Regions from separate parts of the Escherichia sp. TC-EC600-tetX4 genome, predicted to be linked through region 1. Evidence: predicted binding sites of a transcription regulator. Region 1 holds the regulator's gene; the other holds the start of a gene.

Region 1 (8,171 bases):
TAACGGTGAGTTAATTGGCATCAACACTGCAATCCTTGCGCCTGGCGGCGGGAGCGTCGGGATTGGATTTGCCATCCCCAGTAATATGGCGCGAACACTGGCGCAGCAGCTTATCGACTTTGGTGAAATCAAACGCGGTTTGTTAGGCATCAAAGGCACCGAGATGAGTGCCGATATCGCCAAAGCCTTCAACCTTGACGTGCAGCGTGGCGCGTTTGTCAGCGAAGTGTTGCCAGGTTCTGGCTCGGCAAAAGCGGGCGTCAAAGCGGGCGATATTATTACCAGCCTCAACGGCAAACCGCTGAATAGCTTTGCTGAGTTGCGCTCTCGTATCGCGACCACCGAGCCGGGCACGAAAGTGAAGCTTGGCCTGCTGCGTAACGGCAAACCACTGGAAGTAGAAGTGACGCTCGATACCAGCACCTCTTCGTCGGCCAGCGCTGAAATGATCACGCCAGCGCTGGAAGGTGCAACGTTGAGCGATGGTCAGCTAAAAGATGGCGGCAAAGGTATTAAAATCGATGAAGTTGTCAAAGGAAGCCCAGCTGCTCAGGCTGGCTTGCAAAAAGACGATGTGATCATTGGCGTCAACCGCGATCGGGTGAACTCGATTGCTGAAATGCGTAAAGTGCTGGCGGCAAAACCGGCCATCATCGCCCTGCAAATTGTACGCGGCAATGAAAGCATCTATCTGCTGATGCGTTAATGTCGTAAACCGGGCATCAGGCTTACGTGTGATGTCCGGTTAACTCGTGGTATGCTGCTGCCGTTCCCTTTTTTAATGACGCCTCCATCATGTTTGTGAAGCTCTTACGTTCCGTTGCGATTGGATTAATTGTCGGCGCTATTCTGCTGGTTGCCATGCCTTCGCTGCGCAGCCTTAACCCGCTTTCCACTCCGCAATTTGACAGTACCGATGAGACGCCTGCCAGCTATAATCTGGCGGTTCGCCGCGCCGCGCCAGCGGTGGTTAACGTTTACAACCGTGGTTTGAACACCAACTCTCACAACCAGCTTGAGATCCGCACCCTGGGATCCGGTGTAATCATGGATCAACGCGGTTATATCATCACCAATAAACACGTCATCAACGACGCCGATCAGATCATCGTCGCCTTACAGGATGGACGTGTATTTGAAGCATTGCTGGTGGGATCTGACTCTCTAACCGATCTGGCGGTACTTAAAATTAATGCCACTGGCGGTTTACCTACCATTCCAATTAATGCACGTCGCGTACCGCACATTGGCGACGTAGTACTGGCGATCGGTAACCCGTACAACCTCGGGCAGACCATTACCCAGGGGATTATTAGTGCCACGGGTCGAATCGGTCTGAACCCGACCGGGCGGCAAAACTTCCTCCAAACCGATGCTTCCATTAACCACGGTAACTCTGGCGGCGCGCTGGTGAACTCGCTGGGCGAACTGATGGGCATTAATACGCTGTCGTTTGATAAGAGTAACGATGGCGAAACGCCGGAAGGTATCGGCTTTGCGATTCCTTTCCAGTTAGCAACCAAAATTATGGATAAGCTGATCCGCGATGGTCGCGTGATCCGCGGCTACATTGGTATCGGCGGACGTGAGATCGCACCACTGCACGCGCAGGGCGGTGGTATAGATCAACTGCAAGGGATCGTGGTTAATGAAGTGTCACCTGACGGCCCGGCGGCGAATGCGGGTATTCAGGTCAACGATCTGATTATTTCGGTGGATAACAAACCGGCCATCTCTGCTCTGGAGACGATGGATCAGGTGGCGGAAATTCGCCCTGGTTCGGTGATCCCTGTAGTAGTGATGCGTGATGATAAGCAGTTAACGCTGCAGGTCACCATTCAGGAATATCCGGCAACCAATTAAGTCGTGCGCTCAAAACAAAAAACCGGAGTCTGTGCTCCGGTTTTTTATTATCCGCTAATCAATTACTTATTAACGAACTCTTCGCCCAGGGCGATATCTTTCTTCAGCGTATCCAGCATACCTTCCAGCGCGTTCTGTTCAAATGCGCTCAGGGTACCGATAGATTTACGCTCTTCCACGCCGTTTTTACCCAGCAGCAGCGGTTGAGAGAAGAAACGGGCGTACTGACCGTCGCCTTCAACGTAGGCACATTCGACAACGCCTTGTTCGCCCTGCAGTGCACGAACCAGAGACAGACCAAAACGTGCAGCTGCCTGGCCCATAGACAGGGTTGCAGACCCGCCACCGGCCTTCGCTTCAACCACTTCAGTACCCGCGTTCTGGATGCGTTTGGTCAGATCAGCCACTTCCTGCTCGGTAAAACTAACGCCAGGAACCTGTGACAGCAGCGGCAGAATGGTAACACCAGAGTGACCGCCAATAACCGGCACTTCAACTTCGCCTGGCTGTTTGCCTTTCAGTTCCGCAACAAAGGTGTTGGAACGAATGATATCCAGCGTGGTAACGCCGAACAGTTTGTTTTTGTCATAAACACCGGCTTTTTTCAGCACTTCAGCAGCAATTGCAACTGTGGTGTTAACCGGGTTAGTGATAATACCAATGCACGCTTTCGGGCAGGTTTTCGCAACTTGCTGTACCAGGTTTTTCACGATGCCGGCGTTAACGTTAAACAGGTCGGAACGATCCATACCCGGTTTACGCGCTACGCCTGCAGAGATAAGAACGACATCTGCGCCTTCCAGCGCCGGAGTCGCATCTTCACCAGAAAAACCTTTGATTTTCACAGCAGTAGGGATATGGCTCAGATCGACAGCCACACCGGGAGTCACTGGAGCGATATCATACAGAGAGAGTTCTGAACCTGAAGGCAGTTGGGTTTTTAACAGTAGTGCAAGCGCCTGGCCAATACCGCCAGCAGCGCCGAGGACTGCGACTTTCATCCTAAACTCCTTATTATATTGATAAACTAAGATATGTTGCTCCGCTGCCGCGACCTTAATCCACAAAATTGCCGTTTACAATGACCACATCTCAAGAATGTGTAGTCACGCAAGTTTAGCGTTTATGCATTTAATTGCCGTAATCAGGAACCTAACTTACGTAATTAACAGTCGCTTATGCATTAGCGCAACATTCCAACAGGTGGTGACAATATACCCTACCGTTCAGCCAAAACAACATCAATTTGATAACAATTAATTTACTTTTAAGCAGAATTTGCATGCCGTGACGCAGGCATGTTTCTCAATAACGAAATTTGATAAAATCCCGCTCTTTCATAACATTATTTCAGCCTTCTTCAGGGCTGACTGTTTGCATAAAAATTCATCTGTATGCACAATAATGTTGTATCAACCACCATATCGGGTGACTTATGCGAAGCTCGGCTAAGCAAGAAGAACTAGTTAAAGCATTTAAAGCATTACTTAAAGAAGAGAAATTTAGCTCCCAGGGCGAAATCGTCGCCGCGTTGCAGGAGCAAGGCTTTGACAATATTAATCAGTCTAAAGTCTCGCGGATGTTGACCAAGTTTGGTGCTGTACGTACACGCAATGCCAAAATGGAAATGGTTTACTGCCTGCCAGCTGAACTGGGTGTACCAACCACCTCCAGTCCATTGAAGAATCTGGTGCTGGATATCGACTACAACGATGCAGTTGTCGTGATTCATACCAGCCCTGGCGCGGCGCAGTTAATTGCTCGCCTGCTGGACTCACTGGGCAAAGCAGAAGGTATTCTGGGCACCATCGCTGGCGATGACACCATCTTTACCACCCCTGCTAACGGTTTCACAGTCAAAGACCTGTACGAAGCGATTTTAGAGCTGTTCGACCAGGAGCTTTAATCTCTGCCCCGTCGTTTCTGACGGCGGGGAAAATGTTGCTTATCCCTCTCAACCCCCTGCTTTCCCCTGCGATTAATTTAACGAATAGTGCGTTTTACTGCGACATGTCATTCACACAATGAATACATAAGGTAAAAAAAGCACATTATGCAAAATTCATTATCTAATTGAAAAAACTAGAATTAACGATAAATAACCGTATTTTTAATTCTTTTTTGTTATTAAAATTCACATTTTTAACACTTAGTATCAACTGAAACAGTTAGCGCGGTATTAATTAGCTCAATAATTAGTGTATACTTGATTTTGTGATATGGGTCACGAAACAAAGGCCCAGCTAAAAGATTATGTCGAGGTAAAAATCATGAAAATCAAAACCACTGTTGCTGCATTAAGCGTACTTTCTGTTCTCTCTTTCGGTGCATTCGCTGCCGACTCCATTGATGCTGCACAAGCACAAAATCGTGAAGCAATCGGGACCGTATCCGTAAGTGGTGTGGCGTCTTCGCCAATGGATATGCGTGAAATGCTGAACAAAAAAGCGGAAGAGAAAGGCGCAACGGCCTACCAGATTACTGAAGCTCGTAGCGGTGACACCTGGCACGCTACGGCTGAACTGTACAAATAAACCCTCATCGTCTTGTCCGACGATATTGCCCCCGGTTCGGGGGCTTTTTTTTGCGCTAATGACGAACATTAAAACGCAAATGCCCTTCCAGCTCTTCCTCTGCCTCATCAAACAGCAATATTAACGCGCCAAAACGGCGACGCGTTTTCTCTCCCAGATGAACAAATTCAATCTCAAGTGGTAGCGGCAGGACATCGTTCATTAACACATCCCATAGTGAGTCGAGATCGCGTACCTTATCTTTCGCCAGACCAAAGGTTTGGCTAAAGTCACGATAAAAATCCTCCTGACTCTCAATCTCATCAAAATCAAAGGTATAAATATTCATCTGTTGCCACCGTCACGTTTCGCGGCGAGTTCTGCCGTGCATCGCTAAGTATAGCCATGAAAAAACCGACGCTTTTGGCGTCGGTTTTGACTTAACTATCGGTCAACGCATGTTGATACTTATGGAGCATCCCCGCCAGCCGATTTACCGGTTCCGTCACCTGCGGTGGCGCTTGCCAGATGCGTAGCTTTTCCTGGTAGATTTCCAGTTCTTCCAGCAACTGGCCAAAGTACCGACGACGTTTATCATCGCTACGGGCAGATATCACATGGTCTGCTGTGCGGCGCATTTGTCGGTGAAACGCCGATAAATCCTCGTTAACCGGGATCGGTGCATCACGCAGGCGCTGGTGCGCGATAATCATCGTCAGCGCCAGGCGAAATTTCGGCAAATCCCCTGGGAACTTATTCATCAGCAAAAACAGCTGCTGATAAAGTGCCGGGAGGTGGTTCTCTTTACGACGTGCCACATTGGTAGTCATCGCGGAAACAGCGGCAGAAACAAACTGATTAAGCAGTACACGTCCGGTCCTGTCGCGCGATTTATCCCGCACCAGCAAAATAACGGTGAACGCGAGCACACAGCCGACGATTTGCCCTAATGCGCTGTCGAGAAACTGACTGAAATGGAAAGTCATCGGGTTATCCAGCACGATAATATTTATGGTGCTGGCCAGTGCCCCCATCGAGCCCAGTCGCCGTTTCTGTACTTCTATACCGAGGAAGAATCCCAGCACTGCCAGGCTAATGCACAGCAGCAACATGCTCTGTTGGGTATTAGGGATAATCACCAAAAAGTAGAGCAGCCCTAACGGCAGCGCGGCCAGCGTCCCGTAGATAAAGTCGATCGCCACCATGCGTGGATTCGGCAAACGCATTGCCAGTGACGTCACTACCGCAATCATCACCATTGCACCACTGCCGGAAGTCCAGCCCGTCCACAGCCAGAAAAGCGTGCCCAGAATGCAGGAAAGTGTGGTTCGCCAGAAGTTAACCATTGCATGATGACGTTCGGCTGACTCTACTTTTACTTCCGGTTCGCCTTGCAGGATCTCTTCTTCGGTGGCGTTGATTTTTGTGTTACTGATAACGCCGCGCTTGAGAAGCTGATAACGCGTTGCCGCCGCGACCCAGCTATAAATGGTGACAGGCGTTTCCCGTTCCCCGGTCCAGGCGATAACTCTCCGCAGGCGTTTGAGCTGCTTGTGGACGTCCTGCGCGGTTTCTACCGGCGTGTCAAAAAATTCGCGGAAAGTATCAGTGATCAATTCCGGGCGCGTATTCTGAATAAGATAAGTTTCGCAGGATTGGGTAATCAGCGTCAGCGATAGCGTATTGATCGCTTTTAAACGTCGATTGGCCCGCGCCCAGCGGGAAGATTCCATATTCAGGTTGCTGCGCATGCCTTGTAGCGCCGTGGTGCGTCGCACCAGGTCGCCCCAGGCTTTATCGACAACTTCACCATCGCCATGCTTGATACAGAGTTGCATTAATTGATATTGCGCGACCAGCAAACTTTCCAGCTCTCGATCCACTTCTTGTTTGATCGATCGCGGAGAAAAGAGCAAATCCGCCATAATCGCACACACAATACCGATAACGATCTCGCTACAACGTTCGACGGCAAACTGCGGCGTAAGCAATGGTTCCGGCTGAATGGTGATCACAATGATCAGCGCGGTATAACCGGCCAGCCCCCACGCATACGAGTTTTCTATTCGTACCAGCGAGGATATCCAGGTACAAAAACCGGCCCAGATACAGCACACCAGAATCATCAATAATGGTGCGCGGATCATCGCAATGATGATCACCAGTCCGGCAATACAGCCAATAAATGTGCCGATGATGCGCAAAAAGCCACGATAGCGAATAGCGCCAGAATACGGTTCACCTCCCGCAGCAAAGGCCGGACCGGCGGCAACAATCGCCGCTGTCAGTACCGCCCAGCGTGGCGTTTCCAGCTGGAAGTGAAAGCCAACAAACAGCGCCAGTACAATGGCGGTCGCCAGTTTTACCGCAAAGCGAATATGTTGGTTAGCAATGGAGAAAATACCCATCGTGATTAACCAAACTCACGCAGGCGATGGGCCATTTTACGGAAGAACGAATCCTGGCTTTCGTCGCGATCTTGTTTGCCAGTGACCACCACTGTAGCAGTGGTGCCCGCAGGCCAGATGTTCTCTTGCTGGTTGTCGAGACGAATACGAACCGGAACACGTTGCGCAAGACGCACCCATTCAAGGTTAGAGTCTATAGTCGCCATCCCTTTGTCGTCACGCGTGCTGCTGGCGTTGGTGACCCCTGCGGCAACACTATCAACAGTCCCTTTCAGCACTTTGTTACTGCCAAGCGGCGTGATCTCTGCACGATACCCCGGACGCACCCCTTCCAGCTTAGTTTCTTCCATATAGGCCAGTACATAGAAGGAGTTCTGTTTCACCAGCGCAACCGCCGTTGATCCTCGAGTAATAAACTCACCGGTATAGACGTTGAGGTTGGTCACCCAGCCATCTGCTGGCGCGCGGATCACCGTGCGTTCAAGATCCAGTTTTGCCAGATCGCGGGTCGCCTGCGCTTTCGCTAACTGATGCAGAACCGTTTGTAGTACGTTGTTGGCCTGGTCGATCTCTTCGCGAGACATCGCCTGCACACCGAGACGGTTACGACGTCCGGCCTCCTGGCGTTTCTCCTGTGCCAGTACCTGATAATAAGCAACATCGGCTTGCGCTTCCTCAAGCGCCTTTTGATAGCGCGGCTGGTCGATGGTGAACAGTATCTGTCCTTTTTTCACCAGCTGGTTATCATGAACATTCACCTGGGTAATGAGTCCAGAAACGTCCGGCGCGATCGCAACGACGTCAGCGCTAAAGCGCGCGTCACGCGTCCAGGGGGATTCGGTGTAATAGACCCAGGCATTAAAAATTGCGATGAAGGCCAGAATGACTAATACGACCGTGATGGCCGTACGGGAGAATTTTCTTATTAGTGTTTTCACTTCAACCTCAAACGAACAGTCGCGATATCAAATAAAACAAGCAGCAATAGAGCGCGGTGTTGAACAACGCCGGATGCCAGACAAAGTCGTAGATACCTGTTGGCACAAGTACCCGGCGCACCAGCCAGAAAATCGCCAGTGATAAAAGCAATTCAAAAAATATCGGTGGGAAGGACAGCCCAAACACCACGATAACGGGAAACAGACTCATGTTGACCTTGGTTGTAAAGAGAGAGCAGGCGTTATTATTTTCAGCATCTGTCGCCGCAGAGAAGGGCATGGAAAGCCGGGCGAGAGCAACATTGCTGTAGATTGATATTTAATATATTAGCGTAACTGTTATGCTGTTATCTATATTATGTGATCTAAATCACTTTTAAGTCAGAGTGAATAATGGAACGACTAAAACGCATGTCGGTGTTTGCCAAAGTAGTTGAATTTGGCTCTTT
Region 2 (8,171 bases), 430 kb from region 1:
TCGGGCTCATAACCCGAAGGTCGTCGGTTCAAATCCGGCCCCCGCAACCAATCAAATTTGATGAAGTAAAAGCAGTACGGTGACGCGGGGTGGAGCAGCCTGGTAGCTCGTCGGGCTCATAACCCGAAGGTCGTCGGTTCAAATCCGGCCCCCGCAACCAATTATTGAACACCCTAACGGGTGTTTTTTTGTTTCTGGTCTCCCATAAAAAAGCGCCATTCAGCGCCTTTTTATCATCCCCTTCTCGCCAGCGTCGCCCCATCGGCAAAATACGCTTTAATCCCCGCAAGAATAGACTCCGCAACTTCCTGCTGGAAAGTCGCCGTTTTCAGTTTACGCTCTTCCTCAACGTTACTGATAAACGCCGTTTCGACCAGAATGGAGGGAATATCTGGTGCCTTTAGTACGGCAAACCCGGCCTGTTCAACTTGATTTTTATGCAGCTTGTTGATTTTACCGAGCTTATTCAGTACCGCTTTACCAAACTTCAGGCTGTCGGCAATGGTCAGCGACTGTACCATATCGAACATGGTGTGGTCGACATAGCGGTCACCGCTTTTGCTCACGCCACCAATCAAGTCCGAGGCGTTCTGGGTTTGTGCCAGATATTTTGCCGCAGTACTGGTTGCACCTTTGGTTGAGAGCGCAAACACAGAGGAACCGCTCGGCTGACGACTGGTAAAGGCGTCGGCATGGATAGAGACAAACAGGTCAGCACGCTGTTTCTGGGCTTTTGCTACGCGCACTTGCAATGGAATGAAGATGTCTTCATTGCGCGTCATGTACACCTTCATATTGCCCTCTTTCTCGATCAGAGAGCGCAAACGGCGAGCTATTTGCAATACCACATCTTTTTCGCGCGTTTTGTATTTCCCCACCGCACCGGAGTCTTCGCCACCGTGGCCAGGGTCAAGCATAATGACAATCGGACGATCGCGCCCTGCTTTACCCGGTTGTGGACCACTTTGCGCTGGCGGCACCTGCTTTTCGAGGTCGCCTTTGTTGTAATCCTCCAGCAGCGCCAGCAGCGGGTCCTGCATATCCTGTGCATTGGCCGGATAGAGGTCCATCACCAGACGCTCTTTAAACCCGGCGACCGGCGCAAGGGCAAACAGCTGCGGTTTTACGTTTTGCTTTAATTCAAAAACCATCCGTACGGTTTGCGGGTCAAATTGCCCGACGCGCGCCGACTTGATGAACGGGTCGTCTGCACGAATTTGTGCCGCCATCCCCTTGAGTACCGAGTTCAGGTTTACATCTTCGATATCCACCACCACGCGTTCAGGGTTACTCAACGCGAACTGCTTATATTTCAGCTGACGATTTGATTCCACCGTCACGCGGGTGTAGCTGGACGCAGGCCAGACGCGCACCGCCACGACCTGGCTGACCGCAGCCAGACTGACCTGACTTACGCTCAATAGCCACATGGCACCCGCGCCTTGCAGTAAACGACGACGGCTGATTGCAGTGTTGGATCCTGACATGCCTCTCCCGAGCAAAAGAAATCTAAGCTGTGTAACAAGTAAACGACTAATTTGACCGGAAACTTTAGCGAAAGACGCATAATCTGTCATCTAATAAACGGTAAACATTCTTTTTATATTCACGGCATTACTGATAAAAAAGTCGCTCTCGCATAAAATTTACACTTGCACCCTGCGAAAAAACAGAATAAAAATACACTAATTTCGAATAATCATGCAAAGAGGTGTGCCGTGGTAAAGGAACGTAAAACCGAGTTGGTCGAGGGATTCCGCCATTCGGTTCCCTATATCAATACCCACCGGGGAAAAACGTTTGTCATCATGCTCGGCGGTGAAGCCATTGAGCATGAGAATTTCTCCAGTATCGTTAATGATATCGGGTTGTTGCACAGCCTCGGCATCCGTCTGGTGGTGGTCTATGGCGCACGTCCGCAGATCGACGCAAATCTGGCTGCGCATCACCACGAACCGCTGTATCACAAGAATATACGTGTGACCGACGCCAAAACACTGGAACTGGTGAAGCAGGCTGCGGGAACATTGCAACTGGATATTACTGCTCGCCTGTCGATGAGTCTCAATAACACGCCGCTGCAGGGCGCGCATATCAACGTCGTCAGTGGCAATTTTATTATTGCCCAGCCGCTGGGCGTCGATGACGGCGTGGATTACTGCCATAGCGGGCGTATCCGGCGGATTGATGAAGACGCGATCCATCGTCAACTGGACAGCGGTGCAATAGTGCTAATGGGGCCGGTCGCTGTTTCAGTCACTGGCGAGAGCTTTAACCTGACCTCGGAAGAGATTGCCACTCAACTGGCCATCAAACTGAAAGCTGAAAAGATGATTGGTTTTTGCTCTTCCCAGGGCGTCACTAATGACGACGGTGATATTGTCTCCGAACTTTTCCCTAACGAAGCGCAAGCGCGGGTAGAAGCCCAGGAAGAGAAAGGCGATTACAACTCCGGTACGGTGCGCTTTTTGCGTGGCGCAGTGAAAGCCTGCCGCAGCGGCGTGCGTCGCTGTCATTTAATCAGTTATCAGGAAGATGGCGCGCTGTTGCAAGAGTTGTTCTCACGCGACGGTATCGGTACGCAGATTGTGATGGAAAGCGCCGAGCAGATTCGTCGCGCAACAATCAACGATATTGGCGGTATTCTGGAGTTGATTCGCCCACTGGAGCAGCAAGGTATTCTGGTACGCCGTTCTCGCGAGCAGCTGGAGATGGAAATCGACAAATTCACCATTATTCAGCGCGATAACACGACTATTGCCTGCGCCGCGCTCTATCCGTTCCCGGAAGAGAAGATTGGGGAAATGGCCTGTGTGGCAGTTCACCCGGATTACCGCAGTTCATCAAGGGGTGAAGTTCTGCTGGAACGCATTGCCGCTCAGGCGAAGCAGAGCGGCTTAAGCAAATTGTTTGTGCTGACCACGCGCAGTATTCACTGGTTCCAGGAACGTGGATTTACCCCAGTGGATATTGATTTACTGCCCGAGAGCAAAAAGCAGTTGTACAACTACCAGCGTAAATCCAAAGTGTTGATGGCGGATTTAGGGTAAGCGATGAAAATCGTCGGATGCGACATGCGTAACACTCGTACGTCGCATCCGGCAATTACGTTTATTCCCGTGAACTAAACAACGCCGCCAGACCACTGCGCCGCTCAGTACGAGTGGCGATTGCCGCACTTAATATGCGCTCATCGGCATACAGCGACAGACGGCGACGCGCGCGGGTCACCGCGGTATAAACCAGCTCTCGCGTTACTACCGGCGTGCGTTGGCTCGGCAAAATCAACGCCGCATGGTCGAACTCCGATCCCTGCGATTTATGTACCGTCATCGCCCACGTAGTTTCGTGCTCTGGCAAGCGACTCGGTTGCACAGACTTAATATTGCCGTCCGGCATCGCAAACCAGACGCGCGTCCCCTGCCCGCGATCCAGCGCAATACCGATATCGCCATTAAACAACCCAAGCGCGCTGTCATTACGGGCAATCATCACCGGTCGACCTTCGTACCAACGAGAGTGCGGATGACGATGAATTTTGCGCTTCTGTTGCATAAACTGCTCAATTCGCTCATTCAGTCCAGCCACGCCAAACGGCCCTTCCCGCAGGGCGCACAAAAGCTGGTACTCATTGAACGCCTGAATGATTAAATCCGGCTCGGCACGCGCTTGCAGCAGATCCAGATAACGTCCGTAACCCGCAAGAGCTTCCTCAAGCATCGCAATATAATCTTCGCCGCTCTGTAAAAGCCGTTTTTCGATATCAGTAAAATCCTGCTGAAAAACGGTTTTCACTGCCGTTTTATCACCACGGTTGATCGCCGCAGCTAACTGACCAATGCCAGAATCGCTGCCGAAACGATAGCTTTTTTGCAGCAGGCAGAGACTGTCGCGCAAAGATGCCGCTTCTGTGCCGGTTCCTGCCGGAACGTGAGTCCCCGTCAGGCGGCTTAGCTGCCTGGCACGCTCGGCGGTAAAGCCCGCGTTGGCATAAGCGCAGATATCGCCCAGCACAGCCCCAGCCTCAACCGAGGCCAGTTGATCACGATCGCCGAGAAAGATCACTCGCGCATGATCGGGCAAGGCGTCGATCAGTCTCGACATCATAGGCAGATCGATCATTGACGCTTCATCTACCACCAGCACATCAAGATGCAGCGGGTTACCGGCATGATGACGTAAACGCTGGCTACCCGGCTGCGCGCCCAGCAATCGGTGCAAAGTGCTGGCATCTTCCGGAATGCGTTTCTTTTGTTCATCGGTCAGCGGTAACTGTCGCAAAGCCTTGCCGAGAGATTCGGTTAAGCGCGCGGCAGCTTTACCCGTTGGTGCAGCCAGACGGATACGGCAGCGTTCGCCGTCGGCCATTTGAATTAACGCTGCCAGCAACTTCGCTACGGTGGTCGTTTTACCGGTGCCAGGGCCGCCGGAAATCACCGAGATCCGCCGCGTCAGCGCCACTGCCGCCGCAACTTTTTGCCAGTTAATTTCATCGCTTACTGGAAAAAGTTTGTCCAGGGTTTGCGCCAGTAGAGCTTCATCAACCTCAATGGCATGATTCACTTCGTTGAAAAAGCGTGCCACTGTGCGCTCGTTACACCACATGCGATTCAAATAAAGACGATCGCCACAGAGGATCATCGGCGTGGGTTCATCTCCCCTGCTGACCGCTTGAGAAGCCAGCAAGCATTCTTCCCAATTTTGTAGCTCACCGATTTCACTGACACAGGTCGCCAACAGCGGATGCGACGCCTCGTTATTTTCCAGTCGTGAAAGCGGCAAACAAACGTGTCCCTCTCCGGCATCATGACTTAACAGTGCCGCCGCGAGGGTGACGGCAGGATGTTCATCTCCCGCCACGGTCAGGGCAAATTGCACATCCAGCGGGCGTAGCTGTTTGTGCTCCACAGCTTCCAGTAATTGCTTTTGCAATTTCATTACGCCTCCTCCAGGGTCATACCGGCAAACATCTCATCCATCAGGGCAATCAACCCGGCGTTGGGTCGGGTTGTGTAAATCCCCTGTTGCGGATGTTCTTTATCAACGCCACGCAGGAACAGATAAATAACGCCGCCAAAGTGGTGCTCATAGTCGTAATCAGCAATGCGATGGCGCAGATAACGATGCAGCGCCAGGGTATAAAGCTGATATTGCAGATCATAGCGGTGTGCCTGCATTGCCGCTGCCATAGCCTGTTGGGTGTAAGCCGAACTGTCTTCACCCAACCAGTTGGATTTATAGTCGAGCAGGTAATAACGCCCTTCGTGGCGGAACACCAGGTCGATAAAGCCTTTTAACATGCCACGTACCTGCATGAACTCCAGCGGCGGGCAGCCTGCGGATAGCGGGTCAAACTGGCGGATTAACGTATCAAGCTGACTGGCGATAAGCGGTTCACTAATCGGCAGATAAAACTCCATCTCCACCTGTTTATTGCGGGCGGAAAGTTGACTCAGGCTTACGCCGGTTTCATTGAGAGGTGCCTGGAGGACAGCCGTGATCCACTCGGTCAATACCGGTTCCCACTGCGATTCAAAGCCGCCGAGTTCCAGTTTTTCCCGCACCCAGTTCGGGTCAACCGGCTGGGTAAAATCCAGGTCTTCAAACAAACTGTGCAAGAACGTCCCCGGTGACGCACCGCGCGGAAACTGATGTGGTGTTAACGTCGGTTCTTCAACGACGCTGGCAACGCCTGCAGCATCGACATCCAGCCGAGGCATCAAATCCTGGGCGATACCGTGACCACGCTGTTGCAAACCAGAGTAGCTGGTGACGCGCCAGTTATCGCCGGGCAATCGTTGTAACGTCTTCGCATTCAGCTCTGCTGTAGAAACATCATTAACCTGCCAGGGTTGGTTATCACCAGTTTGTGCCGTTTGCCAGGCAATATCATCATCGCATAACGCTTCAATACAGGTGCGAAGCCCTGCCGCATCTTGCGGTTCCCCTTTTTGCAGCAAACGCCCGAGCGCACTTTGGTGGACGTCGGTGTCACCTTTTTTATCGCCACGACGGCGCACCAGCGGTGCAACGCCGAGACTGCAATGCCAAACCGAACGTGTCAGCGCCACGTAAAGCAAACGCAGATCTTCCGCCAGACGTTCGGCCTCCGCGAGGTCGACGCTTTCTGGCGCAGCATTAAGATCCAGAACTGCCTCAAACGAGTGGCGATCGTGATAAAACGCCTGCTCCTGGACGCGGAAATTGGTGATAAACGGCAGCCAGACCAATGGATATTCCAGCCCTTTCGATTTGTGGATCGTGACAATCTGCACCAGATGTTTATCACTTTCGAGACGCATTTGTTGGCTGGAGGCATTACTGTCTGGCTCGAGGATATGTTGCGATAACCAGCGTACCAGCGCATGTTCACTTTCCAGCTGCGTTCCGGCTTCTTGTAGCAGTTCGCTGATATGCAAGATATCGGTAAGACGCCGCTCACCGCCTGCCGTTGCCAGCAAGTTTTCAGCAATGTTACGCGCCGACATCAGCGCCCGCAGCATCGGCATAACGCCACGTTTGCGCCAGATTTGCCGATAACCATCGAACTCTTCGACTACCACATCCCACGCATGTTCGTCATTGTTCAGCGTTTCGATATCCAGCGCGTTCAGCCCCATCATTGACGTTGCCAGCGCACTACGCAGGGTGTTCTCACGTTCGGGCGTCATCACCGCCTGCAACAACCAAAGCATTTCCTGCGCTTCCAGAGTTTCAAAAACACTGTCGCGGTTCGAAAGGTAAACGGAAGGGATTTCCAGCAACGTTAAGGCATCGCGCACCTGGGCGGCCTCCTGGCGGCTGCGCACCAGCACACTGATGTCCGAAGCACGCACCGGACGCGCGTCGTCGCCGTTCATCAGCAACGCTTCGCCCCGCTGTCCGGCTTGTAGCCAGTCGCGGATTTGCGCAGCACATACCTGCGCCATGGTACTTTGATAATCGCCAACGCCGCAGCTTTCGCCTTCCATCAGCCACATTTTCATCGCAGGCTGTGTTTCACCTTTAAATACAAAACGTAACGCCTGATTTTTCCCGGCTGATTTCACTGGAATAAACGGTATTTCGCGAAACATGAACGCGTCATCAGTCTGGCTGAAAAGCTTATTCACGCTGTTCACCATTCCTGGTGCGGAACGCCAGTTGGTGTCTAAAGTGTAGTGGGCGTGAACTTCGCTACGCGCCTTCATATAAGTGAAGATATCCGCACCCCGGAATGCATATATGGCCTGCTTCGGGTCGCCAATTAGCAACAATGCGGTTTCCGGCTGATGGTGCCAGATACGGCGAAAAATTCGGTACTGCTGGGGGTCGGTATCCTGAAATTCATCGATCATTGCCACCGGGAATCGCGTACGGATCGCCGCTGCCAACACCTCACCGCTTTCGCTACGCAGCGCGGAATCGAGCCGACTTAACATGTCATCAAAACCCAATTCGCCACGGCGGCGTTTTTCACGCGCTACTGTTTCGCGGATCTCAGCCAATGCGCGGGTGATCACCAGATCGCGGATCGACAATGGTTCTGCAAGCAGTTGATCGATCGCCTCAAACAGTGGATGTCGCGGGGTTTCCCCCCCGGCCTTCGTGCGATCTTCTAAGAAACGCTGGGAGAATTTTTCCAGCGACTCCGGCAACTGATAACTGTTTGTCTCTTCTTCTGCCCAGGCGCTGATCTTGTCGATCCATTTAGCCTGATTGCTACGGTTAAACTTGCGTCGATCAATACCAGAAGATTCGATCAGCGCATCCAGTTCACCCACTGCGTCGCGCCACTGCTGTTTTACCGTATCAATACGCGCCACAATTTGCGCGTGACGGGAAGCCAGCGTTTCATCATCGGGCGGCGGTGCTTTGATAACCGGCGCTTCGCCTTGCAGATAACGATTAATATCGCGCAGCAACGCCTGCGGCCCTTTCCAGGTTTCAAAGACGACCTGGGCTATTTCACGCGGCAGCGGGTAGCAGTGGCGACGCCAGAAATCGGCGCAGGCCTGGTAGCGTAGCAGAGACTCATCTTCAATCAGCTGCTGCTCAAACAGCATGCCGGATTCAAAGGCATTCAGGTTGAGCATGCGCTGGCAAAAGCCGTGAATAGTAAAGACTGCCGCTTCATCCATCTGCCGTTCGGCTAACAACAACCACTGCGCGGCTTGCGCTTTATCGTCGAT

The links. Region 1 encodes ArgR, which controls arginine synthesis, uptake and breakdown. Its sites were predicted from a motif close to ANTGAATAAAAATACANT; they were not measured.
Region 2: a site for ArgR is predicted at 1,670-1,687, ahead of argA (amino-acid N-acetyltransferase). Genes of this name have one in related genera too.

What each region holds. Positions count from the first base shown of each region.
Region 1 is NZ_CP079924.1:495,418-503,588, reverse strand. Features, by position in the region: gene degQ (serine endoprotease DegQ) at 1-706, shown strand, start outside; gene degS (outer membrane-stress sensor serine endopeptidase DegS) at 796-1,863, shown strand; gene mdh (malate dehydrogenase) at 1,926-2,864, opposite strand; gene argR (transcriptional regulator ArgR) at 3,299-3,769, shown strand; gene yhcN (peroxide/acid stress response protein YhcN) at 4,134-4,397, shown strand; gene KXD89_RS02390 (barstar family protein) at 4,453-4,725, opposite strand; gene aaeB (p-hydroxybenzoic acid efflux pump subunit AaeB) at 4,817-6,784, opposite strand; gene aaeA (p-hydroxybenzoic acid efflux pump subunit AaeA) at 6,790-7,722, opposite strand; gene aaeX (p-hydroxybenzoic acid efflux pump operon protein AaeX) at 7,730-7,933, opposite strand; gene aaeR (HTH-type transcriptional activator AaeR) at 8,116-8,171, shown strand, end outside.
Region 2 is NZ_CP079924.1:930,074-938,244, reverse strand. Features, by position in the region: tRNA gene KXD89_RS04500 (tRNA-Met) at 1-50, shown strand, start outside; tRNA gene KXD89_RS04495 (tRNA-Met) at 84-160, shown strand; gene amiC (N-acetylmuramoyl-L-alanine amidase AmiC) at 234-1,487, opposite strand; gene argA (amino-acid N-acetyltransferase) at 1,719-3,050, shown strand; gene recD (exodeoxyribonuclease V subunit alpha) at 3,112-4,938, opposite strand; gene recB (exodeoxyribonuclease V subunit beta) at 4,938-8,171, opposite strand, start outside.